Regions from separate parts of the Anisomitus miae genome, predicted to be linked through region 2. Evidence: predicted binding sites of a transcription regulator. Region 2 holds the regulator's gene; the other holds the start of a gene.

Region 1 (16,402 bases), on a different contig from region 2:
TATTTTTATTAAATTACTCCATGTATCTTTAAATTTCCCATCTAAATACATATTTGAAAATACTTTTATAATATTCTTTTTACTCTCTAATGGATTTGTATAATTATAAACTAAACATTTCTCCATTATATCAACGCAAGAATGAAGCTCTCCTACTTTAGAATTACTGAACAAAAACTTTTCATTACGATTCTGATGTAATATCCATCCATTCATAAAAATATCTAAATACGTATCCCTAGTCTTTATCTGGATTGTATTATATTTATTTAAACGATCTTGATTGTTATCAATATACATTTCAGAGAAATACTTTTTAGAGAATCGTTTAATCTCAGAATTTATACTTTCCAAACTACTATCATATCCAAGAACTATATAAATCTCCTTTGTACTATCTTTATCTAGAACTACCTTTCCGGAAACACACAAACAGGATTCAATGTTTACACCAGTTAAATTACTAAGATTACTCTTATGCATACCAACAGGATCGCAATAACCTTTATTTATTCCTAAAAACTCTCTTTTACTGCCTGTGAAAGATACATCCTCACATCCAAATAACTTTAAGTAAGATTTTATATTTTTAAACTTTTTTGAAAAAATATTTTCTCCGTATATGTACCCAAAATCATTATTTATACTTGTTTTTAATTTTTTAGAATAATCACCCATTGAACTTAACAAAATCGGTGCGAAATAACAAACATTTATATTTTTAGTTAAATTTGATAAATTTTTAAATTTTATTTTTACTACCTTATATTTTTTATCTTCTGGTACAAAACATTCAAAATCTGTTTCTATTTTATTAAAACTATTCTTTACTTTAGTAGAAAAACAAGAAGTAGAAACTATATAATCCTCTCCATTATTAACTGGGTTAAGTGTAGGAGACCAGACGCAATCATCTTCTTTCAAATAAACACACTCTCCAAAATATTCACTTGTATCACTATTAAATCTCGGAGTGATCGAAAACTCTCCACATTCAAAAGCCCATGTACTCATAAAACCATTCAATAGTACACAAGTAAATATATGACCATTACCTAATATATTTTTATAAGAGTATGGAATAATATTAAAGTCATTAATCCTGACTACATACTCCGAGTAATCTTTTGAAAACCCTCCGTACGAATTATAAAATTTAAGATCCTTTTTAGGTATAGGATATCTACAAATATCATTAAAATCAAAAATTTCATTTGACATTTCATACAAGTAATTATTAAGATTTATATTTGTTATAACATTATCTAATGGCTTCGAAAATTCCAATATCCAATTCTCTAAATTTATTTCAGCCTTAGATTCATTAAGATATCTTAATGAAAATCCCATCTGTTCGTAAACACTCCCAAATGAAGATTTTATAAATACATTCGCTATACTTTTTACTATCCCATGAGTATTTTTATAAAGATTTGATAAAATTATGTAAATTCCATTATTAATATTGATTTTGTCTTTAAGACCATACTTTAATATCAAACTTTCAATTTTTCTATCAAAATGTTTATCATACCTTAGGTATCCATTTAAAATAATTAAATTAAATCCATTAAATCCCATATTGAAAAAATACAAGAATAATTTTATCAATACTTCCAAATTATCCAAATCGGAATTTGTAGCTACCTCAATAGCTATAATAGGTATCTTTGGATCTATATTATGAGATATTAAATCATTAACACTAATATCTGACGTTAATTCAAATTCGTTATTGTGATCGCCATATAAAACCTTAGATGTAATATAATTAAAAAATAATACCTCCGAAGATGATATCCCCAAAGAGTTAATCATAGATTTAAAATTATAAGAATTATTTTCATGTATATTAAACAACAACTCTAAATTTTTATATTTATTAATCAAAGATATTACATCATCTCTTGTATATCCCAAGGAATTTATAAAATACAAACTCGTGTGACCATGTGGTTCTATATCTACATTGCAACCTATGCTGAAAATATTTTCTAATGTAGATTTACTATTTTTATATACAAAACCCTCATGTAAGAAAATGGGATCATCCAATTCTTTATTTATACCTATGAGTTTTTCTTTAACGTTCTCAAAGCTTACCTCTCTGACGTTATGGTCACTGTAAAATATACTATGTCCCATGAAGATATCTTTACTAGTATTCCTACATATTCCAATTAAGTCATTAGGACTGAATTCAAAATCTCTATTTACACTCTCACTCTCAAAATAACTGCGTACATTTATACTTTTAGACTTAGAAATTAAGTTTTTTATCAAAATTTTTCTTACTTCTACATTGTCGTCACTCGATATCATGATCTCACTTGTGACTCTTATATCATCACAATTAGCTATAAACTTTGCTCTATCTATATTAAACTCACAAATATACTCTATACTGTCATTTTTACATGGCAAATATGTATTACTAAAAACTTTTTTGCTTACTAAATCTTTTATGTATATATATCCATAAGACCTCTCATTTGTAAAATCATCACTTACTTCTGATATATATCTTTCACCGAATTTTAAAAATCCACCTCCACTAGCACTTATTCCCAATAAACATTCACCGTTTGAGTAAATTTGCATATCACTTAATTTATCATTTCTATATTTAATAACTCTTGGTATGAATTCATCATTTGACACAGGAGAACTTATATTAAATTCGTTATATATGGTATCTCTTATACTTAAATTATCTATACTTTCATTTAGAAGCTCATCTATACTTTCAACCTCAATTATGTCTCCGAACCTATTTTGACATATATTATCCATAATGGTATTTGCCAAAGCCATAAAGCTTATGCCTTGATGATTGGTCATGTAATTTTTCACTATTATGTAATCCTCATCTTTATTTTCCTTGTATCGTGTAAAATCAATAGCTTCATAAAATCCATATCTACCTACACCTCCCATCTCCTCCAAATACCTTAAATTCCTAATACTACTTTCAAAATCTACCATAAATCCCATCATACTTGAATAAGAGCTCACAACTAAACTACTACAATCCTTCTTAATGGAAACATATGGCACTCCAAAATATCTATATTTATAATTTAAATCATTATCAAATTCATAAAGACAAGAATCAGAAATTCCAAAGGGAACTTTATTAATATTACAAAACTTTAATTGAGAATTAAAACATCCCTTATAAGTCTCGTAAAGTAACGTGTCGTGGTATGACTTCATATAAAGCATAGGCATAAGATATTCAGACATAGACCCTTCCCTCGATAAAAGCGTCTTAGTTCCTTTTATGCTCACACCCACCCTTCCAAGATTAAACCAATGAGTAACAGGAATATCACCTTTAGCTATAGACAAAAAACTTGCAATTCTTGACTCTGACGCCAATAAGTCGTAACAGTTACTATCTATTATATCATTTTCACAATCATATCCTATTGATAATAACCCCTTATTTTCATTGTATAAAAAACTAAAATCCATACTATCTATCTTTAAACTAATACTTTCTATCAAAAATTTAATATCTTTAACAAGTTTGACTATATTATCTAAAATCTTAGATGCTTTTAAACATATATTTTCATCCTTTACAGATGAATTATTATAACTCTCAATAAAATCTATTATTACACCTTCAAGAGAAATTATATTTGTATTAATCAATATTTCACCAAGTGCATCGATTTTAAAATTAGGTAACTCGTGCACCTTACATGTTATATCCAAAATCTCGTTGAGGAAACTATTCGCACTTTCATTTATTTTTATATGCCAGTAAACATCTATATTCTTTCCACTTATTTCAAGGATATTATTATTTGAAACCTCTATCACCATCTCTAAAAATCTTATATAATCTTGGTATTTATCACAATTATATCCATACCCAATTACATCTTTATACAGATGATCTGCATTCAAATTGTTTGATAAATATGCCATTTCTTCAAATGATTTCACCAAATCTTTATGTATGATAGGAGTATTAAGCAAATCCTCTAAAGATTTTTTAGATAAGTAATAGCTAGAAAGTAAATTACCACTATCTACTGTTGATATAAATCTTCGACCTGAGGGGATGGCCTTCTCTATATCATACAAATTGTATAAATGACCTCTGTAAACTGGTAGTGCATCTATGGAACATAATATTTTTTTTAGTATATGAACCATGTCAAAAATACTTATAAATCCAAAATCCCTTCCTAAAATAAATGCACTCAAACTCATTCCAATACCAGTTGGAGAAGTTTTCTTAGCTATACCAGCATATGGATAATCTTGGTAATTATCACATACTAAATAATTTGTACTCTCATTTACAAAATCTTCAAAATAAGCAAATATACTTCTAGATATAGCTCTTAAGAAAATATTATCTCCATGTCTTAAATTTGTGTGTCTAAATACAAGCCTCTTAGATATAAAATATGCTATTATAGGTCCCACCAAAAATGTAGAAGAAATCAAAACCATAGAGTAAATTTTAAAATAACTTCCCAATCCAATTCCAAATAATCCGAAAATTAAACACGGAAACATCCTTCCTAAATATACCAATAGAGAATTATTATCTCCTTGATTAACTTCATAAAATGACTTCCACTCTAAGAGCTTTTTCTTGGTAACAATCATCCTAAACAAAACCTTAACTATAGCATGAATACACACATATCCTTGATACGGTAGAAACGAGAACATTATATAAATTTGGATCATCTTATTTGCAAACATATTAATAGTATAGCGTACATCGCGTTTAAATATCTGAACGACACTAAGAGAAGAAACATTCAAAATGGCTGGTAAAATCAAACTCATTAACATAAATCCGTAGTAAATATTCCTTTGCCTTATACTCATTGCAACAGGAAATAAAAAGGAAATTAAATAACATATAGGAACTAAACTCTTCCTTAGATTATCTATGATCTTGTATTTTGAAAATGTCCCTAACCCTCTCGATCTAAACAAATAGTACATAAGTTGCCAATCACTTCTAACTCCCCTATGTAATCTTGAAAAGCTGAGCAATACACTCGAAGGAAAGTTTTCCTCAATCTCAATATCAGATGCAAATAGAACCTTTGTAAAACATCCTTCTATTAAATCATATCCTAATATTTTATCCTCAGGAACAGAATTTCTAAGGATCTTATCAAACACATCTATATCAATAATTCCTTTACCAATAAATATACTATCATCAAAAATATCCCAATAAACGTTTGAAACTATATTGTTGTAAAACGAAATATCTGACCTTCCACCAAATACTTTTGAATAAAATGTATTAATCGAACTTTTGAAATTAATCTTAACTCCAGGCTGTACTATGCCATAACCCCTTACGATTCTATTCCTATTTTTATATTTTTTAACGACTGCTCTGTTTAAAACATGGTGTATAGTGCCTATTAACTTAATGGCAGAATCCTTTACTAATTTGTTATCCAGATCAATTACTATTATGTATCTTGTATTCTTTAACAGATCATAATCTTCAATATTATATTTAAAATTAGTTTCCTCACCTTTTAAAAATCTTATGAATTCCATTATCTTTCCACGTTTACGTTCCCATCCCATGTATACATTATTACTTTCACTATAAACCTTATCCCTTACAAATAAATAAAACTTTACTTCCATAGCTGAATCCATATACTTCTCATTGAGATCATTCAATAAACTCTTAGCATAATTCAAAAGTATTTTATCCTCAGAACCCTCATAAGAAATGGTATCAACATAATCCAGAATAAGCGAAAAATATAAATTACCTTTCTTATTGCAAACATACGACATCTCAAGTCTCTTAAATAACCTATCTATATCCTCTTTACTACTCAAAATAGAAGATATTACAACAACGGTTTTAGCTTCATCGGGTATCTTATCAGAGTAATCCATCCTTGGTATAAATTTAAAATTTATATTCTTTGAAAAGAAATAATTCACTAAGTTAGCTGAAATATCAAAAGACAAAATCAAAAATATACCAAAAATCAAAATATTCATATAAACATTGCTTATAACAAAATCAAAATAACAAATGGAAAGGTATAAAAGTGCAGTACCCCCTGCAAATAGCGATAAAAAATATATCGTTTTCTTAAATGCTTTCAATGCATCATTAGCCTTGAAATATTTACTTCCATCATCTAAGATATAATATCCAATATGTCTGGAATAATCATCTACTCCGTTCTCACACATGCCTAGAATCTTTCTGCACTCTACACTTTCATTTAAATTATTTCTTTTACATATTTTTTCAAATCTTCTTCTATAAAAATCTCTACTATCATAATCCATTTTGGGGTAAATCATCGAAGGATCTTTCAAAAACTCCTTATGAACTGAACTAACCTCTTCTAGACAAGATTTCCAATCAAACAATGAAATACTCCTCAACCATTGGATATAAGTACTCATTTTTATTCTAAGCTTATTTAAATTACCAGTATTTAAATTTCTCAAACCATCATGTGTTAACTCCTCATTTTCCAATATCCCTTTTAAAAATTTATTTATTGGATCATGAACTATTCTATTTTCTTCAATAAGATTTATGAAATACTCCAAAGAATATAGCGACAAATTATCATCAAAGTATTTTGATAAACTCTCTAAAATGTTTTCAAATTTATCCGTATCAATTAATTTTGATATCTTGAGAAAAAGATTATGTGCTTCAAATTTTTCATTTTCAATATACAAAATTTTATTGGTGAGCTCATAAATTTTCTCTAAAGTTACATACTTCATAAAAAAAGGAATGCTCCAAATTTCACTTAAATCTAATTTAACATTATTCTCGTATTCGTTTAACTTATTTAAAAACTCCGTTCTATCAAATAAACCATTTTGATTTTCTATAAAATACATACAAAATAAATAAGCTCTAGGTAAGAATCTATTGTTAAATTTTATAGATTTAAATTTCTTAAAATCATTGCCTACTTCACATCTAAAAGTGTTCTCTAATGAAAAAAAATTATCTAATATCCAATTAGATGCATAACTAACCTTACATCCTGTTAATTTTATCTCTTCTACAACTTTAATATTTTTAAATAGCAATCTAATATATCTCTTTAGATTTTTTTCAAAATTAAATTTTTTCAAATGAGTAACACTGTTTTTGCAAAGTAATTCTAACGAATCATAATCCATTATGTCCTTCCTTTCTATACCAGTCGAAGTAATCTTTAACTTAAAAAATTTTTTGAAATATATTCTATTGTTACCAAATTTTTTTTTGTTATGCATATTTAATTTATTCTACATTGATATTTTTTATATAATTTAATACAATGTATTTGATATTTAAATAACAAATTACGTTATTTAAATATCAAATACAAGATAATATTTTTTTATCTAAACAAATACTACAAAGTATACTCTTTAAAAGTTTAATATTACGGAGGAGTTATTTACCATGAATCAAAAAAAGCAAATTTCACTAAAGGAAACCTCAAATACAATGCCATCTATTGAATCTCTAATATCAAAAGCCAAGGAAGCTGAAAAAAACCTTTTAGAATTAAATCAATACCAAATAGATAAAATTGTAACCAGCATGTGCATAGCTGGTGCTAGTCAAAATATAGAACTCGCTAGATTAGCTGTTGAAGAAACTGGACGTGGTATTTTTGAAGATAAAGTTATCAAAAATCTATTTGCTACAGAATATATCCACAATGATATAAAACATGTAAAAACTGTTGGTGTCATAAATGATGACCCTAAAAATGATTACTTTAATGTAGCTGAACCTGTTGGAATAATAGCAGGTGTTACACCTGTTACAAATCCAACTTCCACCTCTATGTTTAAAGCTATAATATCAATAAAAACTAGAAACCCAATTATATTCGCATTTCACCCCTCAGCCCAAAAGTGTAGTGCTGAGGCCGCAAAAATTGTGTATGAGGCAGCTGTAAAAGCAGGTGCACCTAAAAACTGTATACAATGGATAGAGGAACCCTCCTTAGAAGCAACAAATGCATTAATGAACCATGAAAGTGTATCTGTAATTTTAGCAACTGGTGGATCTGGTATGGTTAAGTCTGCATATAGCTGTGGTAAACCTGCTTTAGGCGTTGGACCTGGAAATGTTCCTGCATATATCGAAAAATCTTGCGATATAAAAAGGGCAACTTACGATATCATACTTTCAAAAACCTTTGATAATGGTATGATTTGTGCTTCTGAGCAAGCCGTAATCGTAGATGAAGAAATCTCTGATGAATTTGAATCAACAATGAAAGAGTTTAATTGTCATTTCTGTAATGATGAAGAAATCAAAAAACTTGAAAAGTTTTTATTCCCACCTGAAAAGAATTCATGTATATTAAATTCAAATGTGGTCGGTAAATCTGCAAATTGGATTGCAGAACAAGCTGGATTCACAGTTCCTAATAAAACTAAAATATTAATCGCAAAAATTAATTCAGTAGGGGAAAATTATCCTCTTTCTCGAGAAAAACTAAGTCCCGTACTTGCTTATATAACCGTAAAAAATTCACAAGAAGGTATAGAAAAATCTAAACAAATGGTAGAGTTTGGAGGACTTGGACACTCAGCAGCTATCCATTCAAACAATGAAGAAGTTATTAAGAAATTTTCTGAAACCGTAAAGGCTGGAAGAATTGTTATAAATACTCCTTCAACTCATGGTGCTATTGGAGATTTATATAATTCAAATAGAGCATCTTTAACTCTTGGTTGTGGATCTTACGGAAAGAACTCCATAATATCCAATGTAACATGTGAGAACTTAATTAACTTAAAGCGAGTTGCAAGGAGAAAAATTAATATGCAGTGGTTTAAAATTCCTGAAAAAATATATTTCGAATGGGGATCTACATCTTATCTCGAAAAAATGTCAGATATATCTAGAGTTATGATAATTACAGATGCTGGAATGGTAAATCTCGGATATAGCGATATTGTAATAAATCATTTAAATAAAAGAATCGATAAAGTTCAAATAGAATTATTCTCAGAAGTTGAACCAGACCCTTCGGTTGAAACAGTGCTAAACGGTGTTAAAATGATGAACAATTTTAATCCTGATTGCATAATAGCACTAGGAGGTGGATCTGCTATGGATGCTGCCAAAGGAATGTGGTTATTTTACGAGTATCCTGAAACTAACTTTGATGATATAAAATTAAAGTTTATGGATATAAGAAAGAGAACATATAAATTTCCAAAACTCGGCAGGAAGGCGAAATTAGTAGCAATACCTACAACTTCTGGAACAGGTTCAGAAGTTACGGCATTTTCAGTTATAACAGATAAAGTTAAAAACACTAAATATCCTCTAGCTGATTATGAATTGATCCCAGATGTCGCAATAATAGATCCTCAATATGTTATGACTTTACCAAAATCTGTAATGGCAGATACAGGATTAGATGTATTAACTCATGCTATAGAGGCTTATGTTTCGGTGCTTGCATCTGATTATACCGATGCCCTAGCTATGAAGGCTATACAAATTGTATTTGAATATTTACCTAGAGCATTTAAGAATGGTGCTAATGATAGGATTGCTCGAGAAAAAATGCACAATGCTTCAACGATGGCTGGTATGGCTTTTACCAACGCATTTTTAGGCATAAATCATTCACTTGCTCATAAACTCGGTGGTGAATTCCACATACCTCACGGTCGTGCAAATGCAATATTACTTCCTCATGTTATTAAATTTAACTCTCAAATTCCTACTAAATTCACATCATTTCCTAAATACGAGAAATTCATAGCACATGAAAAATATGCAGATATATCAAAACATCTCGGCTTAAAAGCCTCAACCACTGAAGAAGGAGTTAATAGCTTAATTGATGCTATTAAAAACCTAATGATAGAACTTAACATGCCTTTAAGTATTTCTGAGTGTGGTTTATCAAGAGATGAATACATGAGCAAAATAGATGAATTAGCTTTAAAAGCCTTTGATGATCAGTGCACTGGTGCAAATCCAAGATATCCATTAGTGGAAGAATTAATTGAGATATACAAATCAATTTACTAAAGTTCAATTTTAAAAATCTATATAAAAAGGGAGCTGAGAAATAAATCTTAGCTCCCTTTCTTAGTTATTAAAAGTTTCAATTATAAATTTCTATTTTTATCCCTTAGTTCCAGTTATAACATAAAATTTCCTATATCTAGAATCACTCAGGACATTCATCCATTTACTCCTAAATCTTACTTCATCCTTTGCAATATAATCTATAGCATTTATATTCAATTTATATTTTGCATACATAGGCTTAAAGATTCTATTGAAATATTCTTCATCTATATCAGGCAGACCTCTTTTTTCTATTTCATTATTTTCAATCTTTCTATCATACGAAAAACAAATATTTATTAAACATCCTGTGACAGCAAGCTTAGAGATTGATCTTATAACTCCCATCTCTTCTTTAAATAAACCCTCAAGCAAACTTCCCCAAGGTAGATTGATATAAATTTCCGAGAACCTATTTTCTAAAATGGAAATTATATTTTGCACATTCATAACTAGGTAAATTAAATTTGCCACTTTATTTTTATACTGCTTTACAGAATACTTTTTCATAGAATCACCGCATGAATCTAAGCCAATATAAAAACAGTGCTTGTTACTGACTGCATTAAAATAAACAAATGAACCCTGACCAGTACCTAAATCAATTATTAATTTTTTATATCCCCTTATTCTACATAAAAAATTCTCATCGCTAATTTCTATCTCTTTACTACTATTAAGTACCCTCATAAACCACCTCAAAAAAAGAGGATAATTTATTAAAACTATCCTCCTAAATAAAAATTTCCAATTTTAATGAAGATAAATAAACGCTCCTGGTCCTAAAGGCAATCCCAATAACATCCACAAAACAAGTAAAATCACCCAAGAGATTAAAAACATTATAGAATACGGAAGCATTAGTGAAACCAATGTTCCTATACCACTTTCAGGATCATACTTCTTAACTACCGTAACTATTATGGGAAAATATGGTAAAAGAGGAGTTATTATATTACTTGTAGAATCCCCTATCCTATAAGCAACTTGAGTAAATTCTGGAGAAAATCCTAACCTCATAAACAATGGAACAAACATTGGAGAAATAATTGCCCACTTAGCCGAAGCACTTCCCACAAAAAGATTTATAAAAGCTACTATAATTATAAATCCTATAATTAATGGGATACCTACAAAATTTACACTTTCTAATAAATCTGCACCTCCCACTGCTATTATGGTGGCTATCTTACTTTTATCAAACAAGTATATAAACTGAGATGCAAAAAACGCTAATACTAAATATCCACCCATTACAGACATAGATTTTGACATAGATGAGACTATATCAGAATCTTTCTTCACCTTACCTGACCCAATACCAAATGCAACTCCTGGAATAAAAAATCCTACTGATAGGATAATAACAATTGCATCTATGAATGGAGACTTAGACAAAATACTATTAGTCTCTGGATTTCTAAGCAACCCTCCAGGTAAAAGTCCTATTAGAATTACCACAACATATAAAAGAAGCGAGATACCTGCCCACAAAAGACCCTTCTTTTCTTCCTTAGTAAACTCAATAGAAGCTTCATTATCAACTTGATCCATTAAATATCCACTGCCTGCTCTCCTGTTTAATCTTGGAATAATCACATACTCCGTTACAAGAGATCCCACTATAGAAATTATAAAAGTAGAAATAAACATAAAATAATAATTACTCATGGGATTGACAATATACGATGGATCCATTATATTCGCTGCAGATTGGCTAAGACCGCTCAACAGAGGATCTATGGTACCTATTAATAAATTAGCAGAAAATCCTCCAGATACTCCAGCAAATGCAGCAGCTACACCTGCTACAGGGTTCATTCCAAAACTTTTAAATATCATAGCACCTATAGGTACCAAAACAACATAACCTGCGTCAGATGCTACATTTGATAAAACTCCAAGAAGAACTACAACAAAAGTTATCAATCTCTTGGGAGTAATCAACACAAGTTTTTTAATCAATGCATCTATAAGCCCAGTTCCCTCAGCAACTCCTATCCCAAGCATTGAAACCAATGCAACCCCAAGAGGAGCAAAGCTCGTAAAATTTCCTATCATACTCTTTAGAAAAGATGCCATTGATTCTTTCGTAAGTAAATTAACAGCACTAACTGCAACAGTTTCTTCAACTCCATCCTTTATTATCTCATATTCCACACCGACTCCAATCCTACCTAAAATATAAGAAATCAAAACAGTTAATATACTTAATATAAAAAACAACGTCACTGGATCAGGTAACTTATTACCCATTTTTTCAATAAAATTGAGACTTTTATTAAGTATACCACCATTTTGATGAGTCCTCATTCTACTACCCATTCTATCACGCAAAATTAATAACTCCTTTCATTCTTGAATCAGTTAAAATATAATTACTGTATATAATTTTAATATTTAAACAATTATTATGCAATATTGTTATACTTATTTCAATGAAAAATATTTTTTACTAACAATCATTACTTTTGGAAAGGAACTCAAAATGACAAATATAAAATTATGTATTTTTGATCTTGACGGTACTTTGTTAAATTCGAATAAGGAAATTAGCAATGAAACAACTTATGCCATAAAAAATTTATCTAAACACAACATAAATTACACTATTGCAACGGGAAGACTTGATTTACTTGCGAGAAAATATCAAAGACAGATATCATCAAACTTGCCCATAATTTCTTGCAATGGCTCATTAATACGCGATTTGTCAAATAAAATTTATTATTCAAAGACAATTAAATTCGAAATAATAAGAAATATTTTCAATTATTTTAGATCTTTAGAGTTAGACTTTATGTTTTATACAGAAAATTTAGTACTAGTTACAAAAAATAATCCTAGAGTGAAATTTTTAGAAAACTACGTTAAAACAGTAGATAAAAGTGATAAATTTGATTTTGAAATTCTATATGACGATATTGAAAAGTATTCTAATCTAAAATTCCTAAAATCTCTAATATATATAAAAGACAGAGAGAAACTTCTTGAAACTCAGTCTTTATTAAATCAAAATTTTAAAAATCTATCAATAGTATCCTCAGATTACGAACTTTTGGATTTAATGCCTTTAGGTATAAATAAAGGTACAGCTTTATCTATACTCTGCAAGATTTTAAACATAAGTAGTAAAGATGTATGTGTATTCGGTGATAATTTCAATGATATAGAAATGATAAATTTTGCCGGTACATCAATAGTTCCTGAAAATGGAGAAACAGAAATCAAGAACCTGGCAACACATATTACAAAAAGTAACAATGAAGATGGAATTGCTCATGCAATAAACAATATAATTTTAAAATAAGAAAAGGCGATATCAATTTTGACACCGCCTTTTCTTATTTAATTAAGTACTTTATCTTTTATAAACATCGCTATAGCATTCCCAATATATTCAATATTTTTTTTATTTTTGCCCTCAACCATTATTCTTATAAAATTTTCTGTTCCAGACTCTCGAACTAAAATTCTTCCATTGTTGAATAACTCATGTTCATATTTTTCTATGAGATTAATTATTTCCCTATCTTCTCTATAAATACTCTTATACTCTTCAGGTACCTCTACATTTATGAGTACCTGAGGAAACTCATCAATGCAAGAAGCTAAATCTTCAAGTGTTTTACCACTTTGTTTTATAATATCACTAACTATAAGCGATGTAAGAATACCATCACCTGTCTTATTATCAAAAAGAATTACGTGCCCTGATTGTTCTCCTCCAACAACGTAACCATTTTCATTCATATTTTGAAATACATACTTATCTCCTACACAAACCTTAGATATATTTATTCCATATTTATTTAAAGATTTTTCAAGACCTATATTGCTCATAACAGTAGATACAACAGTATCTTTATGCAAAATACCTTTGTTTTTAAAATACATTGATATAATAGCTATTATAAAATCTCCATTTATAATATTTCCATTTTTATCTACAGCTAAACATCTATCAGCATCTCCATCATAAGCAAATCCAAAATCACAATTATTATTTATAACAACTTCACGTAGCTTATCCATATGCATAGATCCACAATCACAATTTATATTAATCCCATTAGGCTTGTTATTTATAACTACAACTTCCGCTCCGGTTTTTTTGAAAACCCTTTGTGCAACATCATACGAAGCCCCGTTAGCACAATCTATGGCAATTTTGAGTCCATCAAGATTTGAATCTAAAAAGCTTAACAAAAATTTTTCATAATGAACAATGGCATCATTTGAAGTTTTAATCTTACCAAGCCTCAAATTCATATTTACAATTTCTAACTTATCTACGCTATCAAAATATAGCTTCTCTATTTCTTTCTCAAGATCATCACTTAATTTAACACCATAACTATCAAAAAACTTTATACCATTGTACTCGTATGGATTATGTGAAGCCGATACCATAATTCCACCTATTAAATTATACTTTCTTATTAAATACGATATAGCCGGAGTTGGTACGTATGAAACCCTAATTACATCTACACCATAAGATGAAATTCCTGAACATAAACTTTCCTCGATTAAAGGACTAGAAATTCTTGTGTCCATCCCTATTACAATTTTTTTATTATACGTAGAATTATCAGATAAAACACATGCTCCACATTTTCCGATTAGATAAGAAAATTCACGTGTTAACTTTTCATTTGCAATTCCTCTTATTCCATCCGTTCCAAATAATTTCCTCATTTTATTTAAACACCTCTAAAAATTTATATCCTGCTCTCAGTGCTCTTTCATTATCCACAAAGTTAAACTTCTTATTTAAATTTTTCTTAAGACACTCTATAACAGAATTTATGGAAACTACATTTATAACTCTAGTCAAAAATCCAAGCATAACTATATTCCCAAAAACCTTCTGTGAAATACTCTTAGCAATACTTTGAACAGGTACATCAAAATATTTAATTCCCTTTCTTGAGTTATTTCTTTTGACTATATCAGAATTTATAAGGATAGAACCCCCATCTATAACCTTATTCTCATATTTATTAAGCGATGGATAATTCATAACAATCATATATCTAGGATTAGATATGATAGGTGAAGATATTTCTCTATCACTTATTACAACGGAACAATTTGCAGTCCCTCCCCTCATCTCAGGACCATAAGATGGAAACCATGTAACATTTAATCCACTTTCAAGTGCAGCATAAGACAAAATTTTTGAAATAAATAAGATACCTTGTCCACCAAAACCCGAAAATACTATATCAATATTCACAACAAATGCCTCCAAATTTAATCTTTAAAAACCTTTAATGGAAATTCACATATCATACTTTCCTTAATCCAATTTAAAGAATCTTCAATATTTTTTTTCCAATTTGTAGGACATATAGAAAGCACTTCCACAAATGAAAATCCTTCTCCATTTTTCACATATTCAAAGGCCTTCTTTATAGCCTTCTTGGTTTTAATTACTTCTCTTACATTGTGAGTCGATACACGTTCCATATACCTAATTGATGTGATATTCTTCATTAACTCACATACTTTAACAGGATTACCATGAACATTTGTATCTCGTCCTTTAGGTGTTGTTTCAGTTACTTGTCCACTCAGAGTCGTAGGAGCCATCTGACCACCTGTCATTCCATAAGTGCAATTATTTATGAAAATGATTACTATATTCTCACCTCTAAATGCAGCATGTATTACCTCTGAAATACCTATAGCTGCTAAATCACCGTCACCTTGATAAGTAAAAACTACTCTATCTTTAAGTAATCTAGATACCGATGTTGCAACTGCAGGTGCCCTCCCATGAGATGCACTTATGAAATCACATTTTAAATAATCATATATTAGAACAGAACAACCCACAGATGCAATTCCGATAGTTTTATCTACTATATCAAGCTCTTCCATAACCTCACCTATTATATTATTTACAATACCATGGGTACATCCAGGACAATAATGATTCCTTACATCAATTACAGCACCCGATGGTTTAAACTTTATACTCATCTTTTTCCCCTTTAATAATTTTTCTGACATCCTCTAATATATCATCGTACTCAATAACGCCGCCAGACACATAGGCACAAGAATATACTCTATTCTTTCCTAAACACCCTAATACTACATCTTCAACCATTTGACCAAAATTTATTTCTACACACAAAAATCCATATTTGGTAATACTACTATGTTCACTTATTTCATCATAAGGAAAAGGCCAAATAGTTATAGGTCTTAAGATACCTACATTTACACCTTCATCTTTTAAAATTTCCATTACCTTTTCACATATCCTAGATACTATTCCAAAGCAAACCAAAATAA
Region 2 (16,402 bases):
TGTGTAAGATATATATATATATCATCTACTTGCACAGGTATTTCAATATGTATTTACTTGTATTGCTAATTGAATCTACAGTACCATAATGTTTGATGTTAGTGATTACCATTTTTATGACTATAAAAATTTTAAATGTAAAATAATGTATATTAATGTTAAATAAAATTTTTCTCAAATTTCCAAATAATGGTTTTATATAAAGTTCATTTAAATTTTGTAAATATGAAACCTAAAATAATTGAGAAAATTATAACAATGATATCATTCAGAATGGGATTATCTTAATATCCATTAAGAGTAATGATCAATTTATACTGATTAGATATAGATTTTTTCTTAACAAGTATTAACATACAAAATGTAGTCCTGATGTTTCGGTTAAAGGTCAACATGTAAAATAGTCTCTTACTATGGAGTGGGTATAAAGATTATAGAGGATTAATCCTCATTATACATCCATATTGCATAGAAGTGAATTTTGGAGTTTACTATATTTACAAATTTTTAGTATTTTAAAACATTTCTACTTGTTTAACTGGCATTGAAATTAAGACTCCTTTAGTAATAAACGCAATAAAGGCGATAGAGTATTCTGTTTGATAAATTATGGTATAAAAAACATTTTTTGGGAAAGAATGTAAAAAAGATTATAAACTTCGAGGTGAAGAGAAGATATATGTTCAATATTTTTCTGATAATAATTTTTGTTGTAGTTTTAAATAAATTTTTAAATATAGTTAGAAAAAATGTAGAAGTTAAATTTAAAATTGAAAGTATATCTAATTCAATCATAAGTCGTAAAGATTTGGTTGAGCTTGGTATGGATTATTATCTGACACTTTGTAGGTACATAATTATAAAAAAAGGAATGTCTAAGGAAGTTTATATACAAGATATTACAGGACGAGAGATAGTCGATATAAAATTTACTGATGTTAGTGGTAAAGAAGTATATGCGTCATGTATATTAAAAGAGGTTTCTAGTGGTGAGGATCTTGACTATGTAACATATAATGAGGTGCTCGATTTATTAAGTTTTATGATAAAAGATAATGTTCATAAGGGAATAGTGTTCACTAATTTTGATATTGAAGATAGTGCAGTTAAGTTTATAGAAAACTTAAATAAATTTTCGAAAAAATATAGAATAGAAGTTGTAGATGGATACGAGATAATTAAATTTGCACGTAAAAGAAACGAAAATTTGGAGGAAAAATTTAAGTATGCTTAGTTTCTCAAAGTTTATTATATTTATTTGTTTGATAGTCATGTTACCCATGATATTGAATATTATTGACAATCTTGTAAAAATATCTAATATGTTTTTTCGTAGAGATCGTTTATATAATAAAGTTGTGCATCTTTCTAAAAAAGAGTTTTTGGAGTTTGTTTTAGAATTTTTTGATAGGAAATATGGATATAGTTTTAACTTTTGTGGAGAAGATGTATATTTGTTACATAAAAATAGGAATATTTGGCTGTATTGTGACAATGATAATTGTGAAATCTTAAATGTGGATGATGCACGCAAGATTTTAGGACTATCTGAGAGTAAGGGAATAAGTGATATATTTATTTTTACGACAAAAAGTTTAAGTGATGAGGCTGTTGGATTTTTTAGAAGTGTTGAGAATGATTATGTTGTTAGATATATTTGTAAAAAAGATTTAGATGTAAATTATACAGAGTTTGTAAATAAGTTCTATGTTCTTTAGTACTTTATTTAGGTTATTTATTTTTCAGTGAAAATGGAGTAGAATTATAACTTGTGAAGAGTATTAAAATTTATTTAGACTTTAATTCACTTAAGGGGGATTACATAATGTCTGATAGTGTCTCCAAAGTTGTTATAAAGAGGTTGCCGAGATATCTTAGAGTTTTGGAGTATTTTATGAAGCGTGAAATTGAGAGAGTTTCATCGAAAGAGTTAGCTACAAAGCTTGGATCTACTGCTTCTCAAGTTAGGCAAGATTTTAATTGTTTTGGTGATTTTGGACAACATGGTTACGGATATAGGGTTAAGGATCTGTATGTTAAAATCAAAGAAATTTTAGGATTAAATAGGGTGTATTCTTGTATCATAGTTGGTGCAGGTAATGTGGGACAAGCAATAATGAATTACTCAAATTTTCCAGATATAGGTTTTAATATTAGAGCTATATTTGATATAAATCCGAAGATTATAGGTGCTTCTTTTAGAGGAATCGAGGTTTTAGATGTGGATAAATTAGATAAATATCTAAGTATTAGTGATATTGATATTGCTATGCTTTGTGTTCCTGAAACTCAGACTATTGGAGTATATGATAAATTGAAAGATAGAGTTAAAGGGATATGGAATTTTGCAACTGTGGATTTACTTCCTACTGATAAAACTTCAGTTGAAAATGTGAATTTAAATGATAGTTTGTTTACTTTAGTTTATTTTCTAAATAATAGGGGTTAGTTATGGATTTTAAAAATTATTCTTTGGTTAATAATAGTGTAGTCGTTAAAAAAATTAAGAATTTTATCCCAGCTCATATCTTCGAAAATGGTCAGTGTTTTAGATGGATGAAAACACTTAATAATTCGTACATAGTTGTGGCTAAAAATCGTGTCATTGAGGTTGAACTTCGTGATGAAGACTTAGTGATACATAATTCAAATATTGATGATTTTGAAAATATTTGGATAGATTATTTTGATTTAGAACGTAGTTATGAAAATTTGAAGAGAGATTTGATGATAGATGAGCATTTAATAAACGCTATAAATTTTGGTAATGGTCTCAGAATGCTAAATCAAGATCCTTTTGAAATTATTCTCTCTTTTATAATATCGTCTAATAATAGGATACCTATGATAAAGAAAGCTATTAATAATATAAGCAAAAAGTTTGGTCAATGTACATTGTATAAGGGTGATGAATACTATTATTTCCCAAGGATTGATGATCTAGTATCAGTAACTCAGGAAGAGTTTCGTGATTGTTCTGTAGGTTTCAGAGATAAGTACTTGGTAGGAACTATAAAGATGATTAATGATAATAACAATTTGGATGAAATAAAGAACCTTTTAGATGATGACTGCCATAAAGAATTACAGAAGTTCCCAGGGGTTGGTTCTAAGGTTTCTGATTGCATAATGTTGTTTTCGATGAAGAAGTATTCAGCTTTTCCTGTAGATGTTTGGGTTAAGCGTGCTATGATGAAGTTTTATGTAGCTCCTGATACTTCTCTTAAAGAAATAAGGAATTTTGGTAGGGATTTGTTTAAAAATTTAAGTGGTTTTGCACAACAATATTTATTTTATTATATAAGAGAAAATAAAAGTGTTATGAACATGGTATAAACTAATAATTAAGAAGCTTGAAACATATTTTAAGATTAGATATGTGGGTTTGGAGTTTGTATTATAAAAGGCGATGTAGGTGAATTTCAAGCTTGCTACGAAACATTTTCGATTTTAAGCATTTCTCAAACTTCATTAATTTTTTTCATTTCTTTATGAATTGTTATACTCATAAGTTCTAGTTTCAGTGCTCTCCATTTGACGATTAATTATTTAAAAGAGTTATAAAGCCTCCTAGTATTTTTCATGTGTTCTTTAGTTTCATAAAGTATTTCCTATATAAATTGTAATAATTAATCTAATTAGATATTAAATCAGCATACTTGAAATTATTTTAATTAGATATTTGCAAGAAAGCACAACATAAAGATATAAATCTATTAAAATAATTTTTCAATTTTTTAAAACTTTTATTGTGAGTTTGAGGTCTTTATTTATGAAGTCATTAAAATTTAAAATTGAGGTTATTTATGGGCAAAAATAAAATATTGCGTTCGATTTTATTGGGATTGTCTTTCGGTTTTATATTGGGATATACAACAAATGCTCTTAGTAGTGGTGCGATTCGAAATGTATCTTTGAAGGATGTTATAACAGAGGGTAATTTACAAAATTACCAATATGTGGATATATTAGGTAAAAAGTATGATTTGTCTTTAGTAAATCCAGCAGTTATTCAAACAGTTATTAGGACTTTTGATTATGTAAATAGCGGTAATGCAAATGAGAAAGATAAGAATGAGAGATTAAGAGAGGTTTCTAAGTTATTAGATGACTACCTAGATAATCCTGAGGATTTTGTGAATTTTCCTGTTACTCTTGATTTAGGACCATGGACTTTTTTAATGGAAGAGATTCAGTGTATTCAATCTAGGATATCGGACTTAAAGGATAAGCAATCTGTTATTAAAACTGAGGGAAATCAAGGGAATATTTCCTTAAAAATTAATGAAATACAAGATGAAATTGATGGTTTATCTAGATGGATAAATTACAGTGTAGAGAATTTCAATTCGTCAACGTATAAAAGAACGTTTTATGATTCATTGGATGAAAATAAAGTCGATGATGGTGTAATTTTCTCCTGTGTTTATCCAAATTTAGACTTTGAAGATGTATTTAGAGTTTCTGTAAACTCAGAGGGGAATGTTACGCTTCAGGATGAAAATATCTCTCTCATAGATTTGGTAGATACTATAAAATCAAATTTGGAGTTTGAAAATATCAAGATAAGATATTTGAGAGAGAAAATAAAAGATTTAACCGAATCTATGAATCAAGGTTTAGATTTAAAGAGTGAAATTCTTAACTTGAGGAAGGAAGTAGAATCCGTAAAGGTTTATGAAATAGGTCAAGAGATCATACTTTTGAATTTAGAAAAAGAAGCTGTTAAAAATACAAAAATAAGTGCAGAATTTATGGAAGAAAAACTTAATAATTTGCAAGAGATAATAAATGAAAAAGTGAAAATTTTAAAAGAGTTTAATGAAAAAATCGATCGGATATCAGATTATTCTATAGAAACTACTATAGGCGATACTCCTAGTTATAATGGATATTATATAGAGGATGATAGTGGGATTGGTGTTAAGATAACATTTGATAAAAATGGAAAAGTTTTGTTTGATGGTAGCTACGAACCATCAAATAGACATATAAATGTTGTAAATAATGTAATTCCGAAATTAATAAGAGAGCATGATGTTGAAGTTTCTGATTTAAAATCTAAAAGAAGTAGTATCGAGTCAGGCAATAGTGATAAAAAATATTATTTAATTGATACAATTGATAAGAAATTATGTGTTTTGGAAAATGATATAGAGAATTATAAAACTATATTAAGTTGTGTGTAAAATGGAACTATTTTGTTCCATTTTTTTTACATAAAAGTTTATTTATATGTACAAACTATGTTTAGCATTTTTAAAAATATATGGAGGCTCAAAATGGTATCGAATATTGAGGTTTTAGAAAGTAAAATAAATTTCTTAACTCTGACTTTAGAAGAAGTTTATAGAGAAATGAATAAAAGCTTTGATTTTACAAGGTTTGTTATAGATAATAATTTAACTTCTACGCAAGTTGTATTAATCATAAAGGGCTTAACCATAATGAATTATAGAAAATTAAACAGGTTAAATGATTTTGAAAATGATTTTAAAGATGATTCTAGATTTGATTTTATCTTAAGAAATCATAAACCTACGTTTGATGAATTTAATAAATTTTTGAAAAGTATAGGAGTGTATTTAGATTGCGAAAAGCTTCTAAAAAGTCTTGAAAAACAAAAAATTGGAGAAGATATATGTAAATTTCTTCTGGAAGATAAACAAAATAATTGATATAATATACCCTGTTAGACTTTCATGATTTTTGAGGAGATTTTGATATGGGGATATTTAGTACTCTACTTGGGAATGCTTCTAATGTAAGTGTGGATGAATTGTCTCGAAGTTTAAGAGATATTGCTTATGAGGGCGAAGAAATATTGTATGCCTTTTCTTACGTTAGGGATGTTATTTTATTTACTACAGGTAGAGTTATTTTTGTAGACAAGCAAGGTGTTACAGGAAAGAAAAAGGAGTTCCTATCAATTCCTTATAGAAGTATAAGTAAGTTTTCTATTGAGACTACAGGATATTTTGATGATGATTCTGAAATTAAAATTTGGATATCTGGTATAAATGAGCCCGTTACTAGAGAGTTTTCTGGGGATAAAAATTTAAATGAAGTACAAAAACTCATTGCAAAGGCTATAAGTTCAAATAATTAAAGGAATGTGTGTTAAGTGGGATACTATATAAAAGATAATAAATACTATATGGATTTTAGAGATGAAGATGGAAATAAAATAACATTTGAGGTTATTTCAGAAATATTTATTAGAGATAAAAAGTATTTGATATTAGGTGATGATGGAGATTTTACTGAAGATTCATATGTTGTCAGAGAGGATATAGTGGATGGTGCGATTGAGTATAATTTTCTAGATGATGAGGAAGAGTTCAATCGAGTGAGGAAACATTACAAGAAAATTATTTATGGGTAGATTTTTTCTGCGGTAAACGTCAGACTTTTTACTTAACCTACATTTTAAAATAGGGATTTCCGAAATTGGCATTGCTATCATGCTTCCAGTTTTCGTAAGCGGAGTAGATAAATATATGCTATGTGGATTGCCCACCTGTTGGAGAACAGGTCTTAAGTTTATAAGTTAGCGTCTCCGTGGATATTAGCCTAGAGTTTTTTAAATTCTGGGCTTTTTGTATTTTTTACAGAACATGAACTTGAAATCGGTGTGTTTTATTATAGAATTATACTTGAAGCTATATTTTTGAAGGGATCTTTTGGTATTATGAAGGAAATTATAGACAGAATAAACTATTTGTATCATAAATCTAAGGGAGTCGGTCTAACCAATGGGGAAAAAATTGAACAAGAGAATTTGAGGAAAAGGTATATCGCTATAATAAAGGGAAATTTTAAAATGCAACTATCAAGGTATAAAAAGAAAGGAAGTGAGTAGATGGCTGTTACTATTGATGAGCTAGTAGATAAATTTAAATTTGAGATAATAGTTAGAGGCGATTCAGAAGTTCAAATATCTAACACAGAGTTAAATAGACCAGGATTACAACTTACAGGATATTATTCATATTTTTCTAACGAAAGAATTCAATTAATTGGTATGACTGAATGGTCATATATCAAATCTCTGCCAGAAGATATTTGTGATATGAGGTTTAAAGATTATTTAGAAAAATTTACCCCATGCATAATAGTAACTCGTGGGTTAGAGATACCGAAAAATTTGATCAAATATGCTAAAATATATAATAGGACAATCTTGAGAACAGAACAAGAGACTACGAGGATTATAAGTAGGCTAAAGAGATATCTAGATACTAGGCTTGCACCTGAGGCTAGAGTTCATGGAGTTCTTCTTGATATATATGGATGTGGAATTTTGATAACAGGTGACAGCGGTATAGGGAAAAGTGAAACTGCTCTTGAACTTATCAAGAAGGGACATAGAATAATTTCAGATGATGCTGTAGATTTTAGGGAAATTGATAGAGAAATAATAGGGTGCTGTCCTTATATAACTTTTGGTATGCTTGAGGTCAGAGGCGTTGGTATAATAGATATAACATCCATATATGGGTTATCTTCAGTTCTTGATAGTAAAAAATTAGATTTGATAATAAAGCTCGAGCATTGGGATGACAATGAAACTTATGATAGGTTAGGTATTGATGATTTATATGAAAAAGTTTTGGGCGTTAATATAAAATCTATACGTATACCTATAAGACCTGGAAGGAACATAGCTGTACTTGTTGAGGCAGCAGTTGCAAATTACAGATATAAATTGACTGGTAGACCAAATGCCGTTGACATAATGGAAAAAAGAATGATAGAGAGAAATTAATTATTGATTCAAGATATAAAATTTAAGGTTCATCAATTAGTTAAATGATGTTTGAATTTTTTAATATAACAATTTTTTAAATATTGTTGAGAAAGTTTATATAAAAATAGTGTTACAAAATGGAGGGTTCTTATGAGCGAGTGCGTTAAATCAAAAAGTGCTTGGATTAAGTACAACAAGGATGATTTGGATAGTCTTGAAAAATTTTGTGATTCGTACAAGAAATTCTTGAGCAGTTGCAAAACGGAAAGAGAATGCGTGGAATATTTTAAGGATATTGCTCTTGAAAATGGATTTAGAGATTTGAGAGAAGTCATTAAAACTGGAAGAAAGTTAAACATTGGGGATAAAATTTATTACATTAAAATGGATAAGACTTTAATTTTAGCAGTAATTGGTAAAGAAGACTTAGAAAGTGGATTTAATATTATAGGTTCCCATATTGATTCGCCTAGAGTTGACTTAAAACAGACACCAATTTATGAAAATGGAAATTTATGTTTTTTTGATACCCATTATTATGGTGGACTTAAAAAATACCAATGGGTTGCCATGCCAATGTGTTTAAAGGGAGTTGTAATTAAAAAAGATGGTGAGAAGATTAATATAAATTTGGGAGATGGAGAGAACGATATTTGTTTTGGATTTTCTGATTTGCTTCCTCATCTTGCGAAAGATCAATCAGTTAAGAAAGCTTCAGATGTTATAGAAGGAGAGCAGTTGAATTTATTAATCGGAAGCAAGCCGCTAGATGATAAGAATGGTGTTAAAGATAACATTATTGATATTTTGAGTAGAGAATATAAAATATTTAATGAAGATTTGGCTTCAGCAGAGTTACAAGTTGTTCCAGCTGGTGCAGCTAGAGATTATGGATTTGATAGGAGCATGATAATAGGGTATGGTCAAGATGATCGTGTGTGTGCTTTCACATCTTTCATGTCAATCATGAATTTAAATGAAGTTCCTGAAAGAAGTTGTATAGCTATCTTTTCTGATAAAGAGGAAATAGGAAGCGTAGGGGCAACAGGTATGGAATCTAGGGTATTTGAGAATTTCTGTGCTGAGTTAATAAATTTATGTAGAGATTATTCAGATTTAATACTGAGAAGGTCGCTTGAAAATTCATATATGTTATCTGCAGATGTTACTTGTGCTTATGATCCAAATTTCCCATCTGAAACCACTAAACAGAGTACAGCATTTTTCGGTAATGGAGTTGCGATTTCTAAGTATACAGGCTCAAGAGGAAAATATGGATGTAATGATGCTAATCCTGAGTTTTTAGCGAAGCTTAGAAATATATTTGACAGTGATAATGTAAGTTACCAATTTTCGGAGTTGGGGAAAGTAGATCAAGGAGGAGGAGGAACTATAGCATATCTATTATCAAAATATGGAATGGAAGTTGTGGATATAGGAGTTTCTCTTCAAAATATGCATGCACCGTTTGAGGTTTCATCCAAAGTGGATATATTTGAAACTCATAAAGCTTATACGAGTTTTTATAAAAATTTAAAATAATAATTTGAAGAACCACATCGCACTTTTGATGTGGTTCTTTATCGTTTTGAAAATTACTATTTTGTAATAAATATTAAATTCTTGATAACTATTTTAAGATATGGTAAAATGTAAATAATCATGAAATAAAATTAAAAATATATTAATGAGTTAAGGTTGTTTAGGAGGGGTGTAGTTGGCTAGTAATAAGAGATTTAATATTTTGAAAGGGGCAGTTGCTACTACTACTGCCATGGCTGCTGTTGTTTTTCCGAGTTCAGCGGCTGTATCTGTTACATCAGATGGTCAAGCAGAAGAAGTTCAGGAGAAGACTACAAGTGACACTGTCGTTAAAATAAATTCCGACAAACCGGATATTCCATATTTTTATTATTGGACAAGTGGAGAAAATGTATATTTAAGTTGGGATTATGGTCATCTTGCAAACAGACCTAGTAAAATTGAAGCTGTTATAGATAGTAGTTCCGATTTTTCAAATCCAAGTTACATAGAGGTTAAACCTAAAGGAGCAGAATTTGTTCCTAATGTATCAGGTGATTTCTATCTTAGGGTTAGGTTCTTGGATTCGTCTGGTAATGTGAGTTATGAAAGCATTAGGAAAGTTATAAGGAATTCTACAGAGACAAGAGAAATAAAGGGACTAACTTATGCGACATCTGGTACTGGAGTGAAAATAAGTTGGTCTAATTTTACAGCTGGAATAAAGTCTGTGCAGATTTCTAAAGATGGTGGAATTTATCAAACAGTTCCTCTAACAGATATAAAGGATAATTCATATATTTTAGCGAATGTCTCAGAAGGTTCTGAGATTAAGGTTAAGATAATTAATGGAAATGGACTTGAATATAATGGAGTTGTTTTCGTGAAGAAAGGCAGTCTTCAATCTTCGTCAAACATTAGCTTAGGGCCAAGCAAAGATGGAACAGGTATAAGTGTAGATTTATCGAAGACTGGTTTTAAGAAAGGAAATAGGTTCAATGTAAGGGTTGCCCAAAAACAGGATAGTGTCGTAGTTGTAAATGATGCTAATGTTGTATTGAGTGATGATAAAGGTTCATTTGATATACATCCTGATTCTGGTATGACTTTTTATAATGCGGATTACGTTGTTACCATTACAGATTTAGATACAGGCGATGTTTACACTTATGATTATAGACATGCTTTGAATTCAGTTTCTAATTTTGTGTCAATTGGACTCTCCGGTGGTGAAGTTGCAGCGTCGTGGTCTGCTTTAAGTGGCGTATACTCTACTGAATTAATATGGAGTACATCATCAGACTTTTCTGATTATAAAACTGTTGATATAAGTAAGGGAGCTCATGGAGCTTATTTTGATACGAAACTTGCCTCTGGACAGACAATTTATTTATTGTTAACTAATTATAATGAGCAAGGAAGAATACTTAGTCAAAATGTTATGAGCTTGACCTTAGGTAATTCTGAGGCACAATTGTCAAATCTGAAAGGATTTTACAAAGGTGATAATTCAGCTGAGTTTAGTTGGGACAGGATAGGTACTAATGTTGTTTCAGGATTAATAAAGGTTAACGATAGTGTGTATGTTCTATCTTCTTCAGAGTTGGCTACCTTAAATAGCACAAATACATTAACCGTTGGAGGTTTTGATAAAGGTAGCAAGTATAATGTAAGTTTGTACTTGGTTGATCAAAATTCTAAAGTTTATAGAGGAAATGTTTCTTCTATACAGATTCAATCTTCTTCGTCAGAACTTGCGGATGTTTCAATAGATGGAGTGTCTGGTATAACAGCTAGATACAATATATCTCCTGGTGTGTTAACGCTTTTATTAGATGAGTCTATTTATGATGTTAACCCTAGCTCTAGCGTTGAGGTTTTGGTAGATACTAAAAAGATATCTAGCGTTTCAGCTGTTTATGTTGCAGAAAGTAATGCGATAAACATATCAGGATTTATTCCTACTAAGAACTATAAAAATATAAGTCTGAGCTATAAAGATAAAAATGGTGAAACTAAATCGATAAATATAGCTAATCTTACAATAAATAGAGGAAGTTCTTTAGATTCATTTTTAGTTACTGCATATAACAAAGCAGTGAGTCGTGATACTAAGAATATAGATGAAGAAGGATACAATTACTGGAGAAGGGGTCTTTTAAGTAGGGATATTACGTTGAGTTATTTTATGAGAAACTTGGCATTCGTTCCTGAGTTTATGAATTTGATTAATTCTCCTCAAGATCTTATAACTAGGCTTTATAATGTTTTAGTTTTAAGGAATCCGGAACCTCAAGGTCTTCAATTTTGGACGGCAGTTTATAGTGAATTGATTAGTAAGGGAGTTTCACACAGTGAGGCTACGCTTAAAATTTTAATTGACATGACTACAAGTGATGAATTTGCAAATCTTGCTGAGAGGTTAGGGGTTAATCCGTAGGGATCTTATTAATTCCTTGAAATTGGTATGGTCATTGGGTTATTATAAAAGGGTAGAGAAGGATTCTCTGCCCTTAGTTTTTGCAAATTATTGTTAGGGAGGGAAGTGTATGTTTAAGTTGTTAGCATCTGATTTAGATGGTACGCTTGTTTTTAATGGTAAAATTAGTAAAGATGATATAGAAAGTATTTCAAAACTTCAGGATGGAAACAATTTTTTTGGAGTTTCTACTGGAAGACCATATAATGGAGTTTCATTTATTACGAAAGATTATGGAATTAAAATTGACTTTTATGTTTTGTTAAATGGGGCACTTGTATTAGATAAAAATTCAAATGTCTTAAAGCATGAAAAGATTTCCTTTGATATAGTTGAGTATATTTTTTACAAATATAGAGATTATTCTCTATTTGGTATAGATCAAGGATACGAGACTAGTATTTTATCTGGGAACGATTCGTATACTTGGGACAATATGTTTTTTAGAAATATAAATGATTTGAAACATAAAGATTGTTCTCTAATTTCTCTGGAATTTTCTAATAAGTCTTCTGATGAAATTGATGAAATCTGTGAAGATATAAATATTAAATTTTCTGGTATCCTTACTACGTATAGGAATCATTCATTTGTTGATATTGTTCCTGCAGGTTGTTCAAAGGGAGATGGTGTTAAAATTGTGGCTCGAGAGTTGGGAATTGAGAATGAAAAAGTTTGTGTTATAGGAGATTCTTTTAATGATTTAAGCATGTTTAATATAACCAAGAATTCATTTTCCTTTCATAGAGTGAATGAACAAATTAAAGATAGTGTTAATTATGTTGTTGGATCTGTTTCAGAGTGTATAGATGAGTATATTTTGGGTGGTTTAATTTGAATTTTAATGATAAAGTTTACATTATGGGTATTTTGAATATTACGGAAGATTCATTCTATGATGGAGGGAAATATTTTGAGAAAAACAAGGCTGTAGAACATGCTTTGAAGATTATAGAAGACGGTGCAGATATACTTGATATTGGAGGAGAATCAACAAAGCCGAATTCATTAAAAGTTTCTTCTCATGAGGAAATAGGAAGATTATTAGATGTCTTGTGCGAAGTTAGGAAATTTAAAAACGTATTAATATCAATTGATACTTATAAAAGTGAGGTTGCAAAAGAGTGTCTAGAAGTAGGGTGCGATATTATAAATGACGTCTATGGTGGGCTTTATGATGGAAAGATGTTTGATACTGTTAGTAAGTATAACTCGTACATTTGTATAGCTCACAACAGGTTAAATTTAAAAAATAAATTTTTAGATGTTGTAGAAGATACTTATAATGAGTTGAAGCTTAGATATAATAAGGCAATAAGTGCCAAAATATCTCCAAATAAAATAATATTGGATCCTGGACTTGGTTTTTCAAAATATGGTCATAACAATATACTCATACTTAGGAGCATTTCTAAGTTTAAGGAATTTGGATTACCTATTTTAGTTGGAGCCTCACGGAAGAAATTTTTAATGGAATTAAATGGCATGGATCCATTGGAGGATAAAATTTCTACTATTTCAATCACAGCGTATTTGGCGTCTAAGGGTGTTAATATTTTGAGAGTCCATGATGTAAAGGATAACAAAGAGGTTATAGATGTTATAAATTCTGTTTTATTCGGAGGATATAGAAGATGAATGATTTTATAAAAATCAATTCGCTTGAGGTATTTGGGTATCATGGAACTATTCATGAAGAAAGGAAATTAGGGCAAAAATATTATATAAATTTAAATGTTTATCCTATGAAATCTTTTAGGGATTTAAGAGAAGATATTTGCAATACTGTTGATTATTCAAAACTCGTAGTATTTGTAAGAAAGTATTTTGAGAAGAATGCAAGAGATTTATTGGAAACGATTGCATATGAGATAGTCGTTAAGATATTTAGTAAATTTCAGAATATAGTTAAGGTTGATCTTGAAATTTTTAAACCTGCATACCATGTGGATGTAGGGTTTGAGGGTATGAGTGTGTTTTGTAGTAGGAGTATCCATAAAGTTTATATTTCTTTGGGGTCAAACCTCGGGGATCGTGAACAGAATTTAAATAATGCTTATGAGATGATAGAGCAAAATGATATTGTTATAGTATCAAGATCCAAAATGATTGAGACTGATCCTTATGGGAATGTACCTCAGGGTAAATTTTTGAATTCTGTAATTGAGTGTAATACAATACTAACTCCATATGAACTTATGGAAGTGCTGTTAAATGTTGAGAGCAAATTGAAAAGAGAGAGAATGATAAAGTGGGGACCTAGAACCATAGATTTAGATATTTTGTTATATGATAATGAAATAATAAATGAAGATGGTATTGTAATTCCACACTACGATATGCAAAATAGGGATTTTGTATTAGAGCCATTGTGTTATATAAATAGATTTTCATATAATCCACGATTAGGGAAATTTGCTTTTGAAATGCTTGAGGATTTAAAAAACACAAAAAGTACTGTTTAAAATTTTGTATCTTGAACAGCACTTTTTGTTTATGCAAATATTTATTCTGTACGCAATGCAATTACAGGATCTTTTCTTGCAGCATTTTTAGCAGGAATTAAACCTCCGATTATCGTAATTACGATACTCAATATTATCAACATTATAGATGCATTAAATGGGAGAATTGCATTTAGGTTTGAGATTGTTGTTAATTTCATAATCAATGAATTGATTGGAACTATTAATATAATTGATGAAACAATACCTATAATTCCAGAAAAACACCCTATTATAAATGTTTCAGCATTAAACACCTGAGATATATTTTTTTTGGATGCTCCAAGGGATCGTAATATACCGATCTCTTTTGTGCGTTCCATGACAGATATATGAGTTATTATACTTATCATTATGCATGAAACTAAAAGTGAAATTCCAACGAATCCAATTAATAGCCATGATATTCCATTAATAATTAAAGTAAGAGAAGATGTTAATATTGATATGTAATCTGTGTAAGTTATTCGGTTATTCTCATCAACTATGGTATTATATTTTTCAATTAATTTCATAATGTGTTCTTTATTTTCGAAATTATCTGTGTAAATACTTATTGAAGAAGGATCATCATAATCTATTTTTCCAAAAGATGTCATGTTATTATCATAACTTGATTCGGTAAAGTATTCGTCGTATATTTTTAGTAATATATCTCTATCCGGATTATTATCAAGCCATCTATCTAATGAGGAAGCCATTGATATTTCATTTCCTGAATTTTGATTTTGTGTTGTTCCTTGCATTTGGTTTAACATAAGGTTATAGAAGGAAGCCTTTTCAGATACACCAAGAGAACGCAAATATATTTTTATATAATCAATCTTTTCATCATCATTACTGTGTATGAATTTTGTATTATTGAGAACGTTAATTTCAGGATTAGACTTTTGAGCTAAAACGATAGGACTTTTATCAGTTTGTTCAATTACATAATCTGTAAGTTCCTTTGTATATGCTACGGTGGTTGATATAGTCACAGTGGAAGAATCTTCTATTGGTCGTATGATGCCTACGATTTTTAGTTTTAACGATTTTTCGATTAGAGTATTTTCATTTGTTAGGTATGATTCGATATATGTGAAGGTGCCATCTGTATTTTCTACATAATGATCAGATTTAGTAATGAGATAAAATTCGTGTCCAAAAATATCTGAATAATTGAGATTCAAATCAGGTATATCTTCATCATTCTTGATTTTTTCAATTATATCATTATACTGTTCCTTTGTTATTAAGCCTAGCTGATATAATTTTGTTGCAGGAATTTGATTATTTTTATCTAAAACAAGAACGACTTCGTTATAATGTTCTGGCCATTTTCCATGTACAATATCATAACTATCTTTAACCATGTTGCTTATGAGAGTATCATTAGTACCAGGCAATATTTGGGAGAAGTTTTTAGAAAAGGATGTTTGATTATTAGATAATAATGGATTGTTATTTGTTATATTTTGTATATTCATAGTATTTCCACTGAATGCTATTGGAAGTTCGCTGTCTATTGTTTCAGTATCGCTATCTATAAAGTTTCCATTTTTATCATGAGAATATATCTTGAATTTTGTATCATAAGCGTATACAATACCATTTTCACTTAAATATTGATGAATTTCGTTATTTGGATCATCAATATATTTTTTGAATTGCTTTAGATTATTTTTAACTACACTCGAAGAGAGTTTTTCACTATTTTTAATTGAAGAATAATCAGCATAAATTTTTGATCTATCGATATTCTTATCGTTATTAGTTACATTTCCTATAATTTCACTTCTGATACCTATTAGGTTTGAAATATCCATATCCTCTGAGCTAATGGTTATGGGATAGGATGCCATTGTTTCTTTTTGTATGTTATCTATATATTTATTCATTCCATTTGACAAGGAGAGTATTAGAGCTATACCTATAATTCCTATTGAGCCTGCAAATGACGTAAGCACTGTTCTTGCTTTTTTAGTCTTCAAGTTATTGAAGCTTAAGGACAGTGCAGTTAAAAATGACATTGATATTTTTTTGCTATCTTTTTGAATTATTGGAATATTTTCTTCATTGAAAGGATTACTATCATTTACAATATTTCCATCTAAAAGTTTGACAATTCTTGTTGAATATTCCTGTGCAAGTTCGGGATTATGGGTA

What was found. The regulator Rex, encoded in region 2, represses fermentation and respiration genes when NADH is low (regulators of the CRP and FNR family bind a similar motif). The targets are predictions, from matches to a motif close to ATTGTTAANNNNTTAACAAT.
Region 1: adhE (bifunctional acetaldehyde-CoA/alcohol dehydrogenase) is a predicted target of Rex. The motif match lies at 7,322-7,341, and genes of this name have one in related genera.

What each region holds. Positions count from the first base shown of each region.
Region 1 is NZ_JBRACL010000005.1:114,733-131,134, reverse strand. Features, by position in the region: gene AALI31_RS02515 (glucoamylase family protein) at 1-7,176, opposite strand, end outside; gene adhE (bifunctional acetaldehyde-CoA/alcohol dehydrogenase) at 7,445-10,051, shown strand; gene AALI31_RS02505 (rRNA methyltransferase) at 10,148-10,783, opposite strand; gene AALI31_RS02500 (AbgT family transporter) at 10,847-12,406, opposite strand; gene AALI31_RS02495 (Cof-type HAD-IIB family hydrolase) at 12,582-13,403, shown strand; gene glmM (phosphoglucosamine mutase) at 13,442-14,794, opposite strand; gene AALI31_RS02485 (2-oxoacid:ferredoxin oxidoreductase subunit gamma family protein) at 14,796-15,335, opposite strand; gene AALI31_RS02480 (thiamine pyrophosphate-dependent enzyme) at 15,353-16,084, opposite strand; gene vorB (3-methyl-2-oxobutanoate dehydrogenase subunit VorB) at 16,068-16,402, opposite strand, start outside.
Region 2 is NZ_JBRACL010000003.1:87,402-103,803, forward strand. Features, by position in the region: gene AALI31_RS00945 (hypothetical protein) at 629-1,234, shown strand; gene AALI31_RS00950 (hypothetical protein) at 1,227-1,718, shown strand; gene AALI31_RS00955 (redox-sensing transcriptional repressor Rex) at 1,826-2,449, shown strand; gene AALI31_RS00960 (DNA-3-methyladenine glycosylase family protein) at 2,452-3,336, shown strand; gene AALI31_RS00965 (hypothetical protein) at 3,807-5,189, shown strand; gene AALI31_RS00970 (hypothetical protein) at 5,283-5,678, shown strand; gene AALI31_RS00975 (PH domain-containing protein) at 5,726-6,109, shown strand; gene AALI31_RS00980 (DUF1292 domain-containing protein) at 6,158-6,385, shown strand; gene AALI31_RS00985 (DUF896 domain-containing protein) at 6,635-6,862, shown strand; gene hprK (HPr(Ser) kinase/phosphatase) at 6,863-7,768, shown strand; gene AALI31_RS00995 (aminopeptidase) at 7,901-9,292, shown strand; gene AALI31_RS01000 (DUF4214 domain-containing protein) at 9,468-11,711, shown strand; gene AALI31_RS01005 (HAD-IIB family hydrolase) at 11,821-12,588, shown strand; gene folP (dihydropteroate synthase) at 12,585-13,388, shown strand; gene folK (2-amino-4-hydroxy-6-hydroxymethyldihydropteridine diphosphokinase) at 13,385-14,215, shown strand; gene AALI31_RS01020 (ABC transporter ATP-binding protein/permease) at 14,257-16,402, opposite strand, start outside.